2 regions of the Herminiimonas aquatilis genome follow, and region 2 is predicted to be linked to the other one. Evidence: predicted binding sites of a transcription regulator. Region 2 holds the regulator's gene; the other holds the start of a gene.
What was found. The regulator FliA, encoded in region 2, starts transcription of late flagellar genes. The targets are predictions, from matches to a motif close to CTAAAGTTTNNNNNNNNNNNGCCGNTA.

Region 1: the regulator FliA is predicted to act here: its motif matches at 836-862, upstream of ACFQO0_RS00515 (flagellin N-terminal helical domain-containing protein).

The regions. Positions count from the first base shown of each region.
Region 1 covers NZ_JBHTCC010000001.1:105,049-107,454, forward strand. Annotated here, with positions in the region: gene ACFQO0_RS00510 (GGDEF domain-containing protein) at 1-462, shown strand, start outside; gene ACFQO0_RS00515 (flagellin N-terminal helical domain-containing protein) at 958-2,406, shown strand, end outside.
Region 2 covers NZ_JBHTCC010000003.1:152,715-155,120, reverse strand. Annotated here, with positions in the region: gene ACFQO0_RS13190 (flagellar motor protein) at 1-633, opposite strand, end outside; gene ACFQO0_RS13185 (RNA polymerase sigma factor FliA) at 615-1,346, opposite strand; gene ACFQO0_RS13180 (MinD/ParA family ATP-binding protein) at 1,350-2,165, opposite strand; gene flhF (flagellar biosynthesis protein FlhF) at 2,158-2,406, opposite strand, start outside.

The DNA of each region.
Region 1 (2,406 bases), on a different contig from region 2:
CTCAATCGTCGCGGCCTGGAAGATGTTTTCGAACGTGAGTTGGCTCGTGCCGAACGCCGCGCCTCTCCGCTTTGTATCGCCATGCTAGACCTCGATGATTTCAAAAAAATCAATGACAATTACGGCCATACTGCTGGCGACGAAGCCCTGATCCACCTAGTCCGCGTGATCAAGGAAACCCTGCGCACCATGGATATCATCGCCCGCTTCGGTGGTGAGGAGTTCCTGATCGTCCTACCCGACACCCCGCTGGAAGAAGCGGTGCAGACCATCACCCGTCTGCAGCGCGAACTGACCAAGCAGATTTTCATGCACAATCACACGCGCCTCCTGATGACTTTCAGCGCTGGCGTTGCCTTGCGAAAAGAGCAAGAAGACCAGCAATCGATGATCAAGCGTGCCGATGCCGCGTTGTATGAAGCGAAAAGAACAGGTAAAAATCGCGTCATCGCCGCAACTTAAGCCTTTTTAAAACATTCGCAACCGTTACGAACAGCCCTGACAGCCGGATTCATTCAAACCCGTTTACATATATTTTTCCTTCGCCATCTTCTTTTTGGCGAGGGAAATTACCTTCTTCCCTTCTTTTGTCGGCAACACCACCTTTCTTCTCACATTTATTTGCACTGCATATAATAGGGGAAACAAGCAAAAGGTGATCATTTTGGCAAGCACCCTACTCGACAGGAAATAAGAAAAATAAAGGGTAAAAACCCTTTTTATTTGTTTTCTTTTTTAAGAAAATTCCTTAAAGATTTTCCACAAAGCAACCGTGAAAGAAACTATCTGGCTGCAGTTTGGGTGAAACCGGAAAAAATTTAGTTTTGCTGTAGCACTAAACTTTTTCCGGAATCGTCCGATAAAACTTACAACGACGCTGTACATGCGAAATCACGCAAGGCAGACGTTGACAGTGCTTCAGTCAGACTTCCATCGGACTACAACAGGAGAATCATCATGGCAGCAGTCATTAACACCAACACCTCGTCGCTGAATGCACAACGCAATCTGACGATGTCCCAGTCTTCACTTGCAACATCCCTGCAACGTTTGTCGTCCGGTTTGCGCATCAACAGCGCAAAGGATGATGCAGCAGGCTTGGCAATTTCCGACCGTATGACCAGCCAGATCAATGGCTTGACTCGTGCAGCTCAAAATGCAAACGACGGTATCTCGATGGCGCAAACCGCTGAAGGCGGCTTGGGCACAGCAACCGATCTGTTGCAACGTATCCGTACCCTGGCTGTTCAATCCGCCAACGGCACCAACTCTTCGTCAGACCGCGCTTCTCTGCAAGAAGAAGTCAGCCAACTGCAACAAGAATTGAACCGCGTCGCAAACACAACCCAGTTCAACGGACAAAACATTCTGGACGGCTCTCTGAGCAACGCTCAGTTCCAGGTTGGCGCGAACGCAAACCAAACAATTAACTTCTCGATCAGCAGCGCTCAAGCGTCGGCGATCGGCAACAACAGCCTGGCAACTGCCAGCGGCGGCACGATGGTCAATGCTGTCGCAGTTGGCGCAACCGTTCCAGCAAATGCTGTTGCAGGTGGTGCACTGACAGTTCAAGGTAATGGCACAACCAGCACAGTTACTGTTGCTGCCGCTGCTTCTGGCAAAGTCATTGCTGACCAAATCAACGCTGCTGCTGGTGCAACTGGCGTAAGTGCTTCCGCAACCACCGTAGCAACACTTGGCGCTTTCGCAGCAGGTACAGTTTCGCTTACATTGCAAGGCACACCAACTGCTGCTGGCGCTGCAAACCCAGTGACGGTTAGCGCAACCCTGGCAACTGCAACGGACGTTGGTAGTTTGGCTAAAGCAATCAATGACCAAGCTGGCACTACTGGTATCACGGCAATTGCTGATTTGACAAACGGCACCATCTCGTTGACGCAATCGCAAGGCTACGATATCGGCGTAACCAACAACACAACTCAAACAGGTATCACCTTCAAAGGTGCTCCCACTACCGATGGTGGTACAGGTGTAGCCGTGACTCTGGGCGCAGGCGGTGCAAATGATTCGTCAGTCGTCGGTGCAAAAGTAACGCTCAACTCGTCGGAAGCCTTTACAGCAAGTTCGGCTGGCGTGGGCATCTTCACCGGTGCAGCGGCAGCAGTTCAAAGCAGCACATTGGCATCCGTTGCTTCGATCGATATCACCACCGTCACCAACGGCATCCCGTCGGGCGCCAACAGTGCATTGCAGATCATTGACTCCGCTCTGGCTAACCTGAGCTCGTCACGTGCATCACTCGGTGCGCTGCAAAATCGCTTCACATCGGTTGTTTCGAACCTGAGCACAACCAGCGAGAACTTGAGTGCAGCGCGTAGCCGTATTCTGGATGCTGATTTTGCTTCGGAAACAGCCAGTCTGACACGTGGTCAGATCCTGCAACAA
Region 2 (2,406 bases):
GACGATCGCCTTGAGTTTGCTGGCAATCGGCAAAAACACCAGATTGGCAAACCCGACACCGTAAATCGTTGCAACAAAGGCCACGGCAATCCCGCTACCTAGACGACTAGGATCAGACAGATTTTCCATCACATGGATCAAACCCAGTACTGCACCGAGAATACCGATGGTGGGTGCATAACCGCCTGCGGACTCCCAGATTTTTACAGCCAGACGTTCGCGCGTTTCATATGCGTCGATTTCCAAGTCGAGCACGCCACGCAATTTGTGCGGATCGACGCCATCGACGATCAAGCGCAAGCCATGCGCAATAAAAGGATCTTTGACGTCCTTGATAACACGCTCCAGGCTCAGGAGGCCTTCGCGGCGGGCTATCGTGCTCCAGTTCGTCATCTCGCGCATCAGACTTGGATAATCATCATCCTGTGGCACGAACACGCGACTCGCCATTTTGATACCGCGCACAAAAGTCGGCCAGCCGCTTTGCAGCAAGACTGCACCCATGGTGCCCACCACCACGATGATGAACGCGGCCGGCTGAATCAGTGAACTGAGCTTGCCGCCTTCCAGCAGTTGTCCGGCGAGCAAGCCGCCAAGCGCAAGCGCTATGCCAATTAAGCTACCCCAGTCCACGCTCTCTCCCTCAAATTTGCACGCATCCTGGCGATGGCCTGGCTATGTAATTGTGACACGCGTGATTCGGTGACACCCATCACGGCCCCGATTTCCTTCAGATTCATTTCCTGTTCGTAGTACAAACTCATTAGAATTTTTTCTCGTTCCGGCAATGCCTCGATGGCTGCGATAACCGCCGAGCGGAAACCGGTGTTCATCAAATTCTGTAAAGGATCGGGCGACTCGTCGGTGCAATAACGATCAAGGAAGTGTTCGTTATCTTCACTATCGTGAAAATCTTCGTAATACACCAGTTGATGCCCGCCGCCGTCACTCAGCAAATCCTGATAATCGGCCAGCGATAACTTGAGTTGCTTGGCAACTTCGCTTTCATTCGGTGGGCGGCCCAGCTTTTGCTGCAGACTGTTCATCGCCACCTCGATCTTGCGCATGTTCTGACGCATGCTGCGTGGCATCCAGTCACTGCTGCGTAATTCATCCAGCATGGCACCGCGTATGCGTTGCACGGCATAGGTTTCGAACTGGGCACCATGTGTTTCTTCGTAACGGCTGACAGCGTCCAGCAAACCAATCATGCCTGCCTGGATCAGATCGTCGACTTCTACGCTGGGAGGCAATTTGGCTTTCATCTGGTGCGCGAGTTTCTTGACTAGCGGTGCATGCTGACTTACCAGATGATCCCTATCCGATTTTCCTTCTGCCGTGTACATCGATCAAGCCCCGAACTTGGCGCCATGCGCGGACAAGGCAAAACGCTCTGCCAGCCGACGGAACGCAACCGACGCGCCGGCCATGGGAAATGCATCAATCACGGCGCGCCCCAAACGCGCAGCGCGTGTCGTGTTTTCGTCCGAGGGAATTGAACCTATGGAATGCAGTTGTACCGCCAGATAGCGGCTGGCAACCTGCGCCATGTTTTGATAGACAAGTGCGGCCTCGCGCTCGTCGGCTCCCGTCACCAGGATGCCAAAAGGTCGACGACCCAATTGATTGTTAAGGCGCTTGATCAACGAGTAGGCTTCCTTGATCGAAGCCGCGCCGGGGGCGACCTGAATCACGATGTCGCCGCTGGCCATGCCAGGAATCGTGAAATTATCACTCTCGTCCAACTCTGCATCCACCACCAATACATCGGATTGTGCAGCCAGTACGCCGAAGGCGTTCGACAGACGACGCAACTGGTCAGCATCACGCGAGGCAGCATGCACCGAACCGCTAGTCAAAGATGCAAGTCCAAAGCCTTGCGGCATGGCTTGCACGACTTGATTCAGGGCGCGCTGTTGACGCGCCACATCAAGCAGGGTCGCATGTACTTCAACACCCATGCGACGTGTGATGCCATTCTTCGACATGCACGCGTCCAGCAATACGACATCGCTGCCGCTGGAAGCAAGTGAAGCGCTCAAATTGACCAGCATTGCACTTTTATCCGCAATCGACGTAGCGGATAAAAATGTGAAAATGCGCGGCTTCGGTCCGGCGAGCATGCGCCGTAGACCTTCTGCCTGATCACATTCGAAACTAGCCAAGAATCACCTCACGCAAACTTTTGTCGTTCATTGCTCTTGCCGTATTTGCCATTACCAAAGGTATTTCCGCATCGTTGAACTGGAATGGTGCCGTCTCGCGCTTGAGCTTGAATGCACGGTCCACCAGGTACTGTTGGTTCGCGACGTGCAGGTCTTCCGGCACGCGTTGTCCATTAGCTACGTAGTATAAGTTCAATTTCTGTCTAATGACTACATCTAGTGCACTGCCGATGGTTGCAGC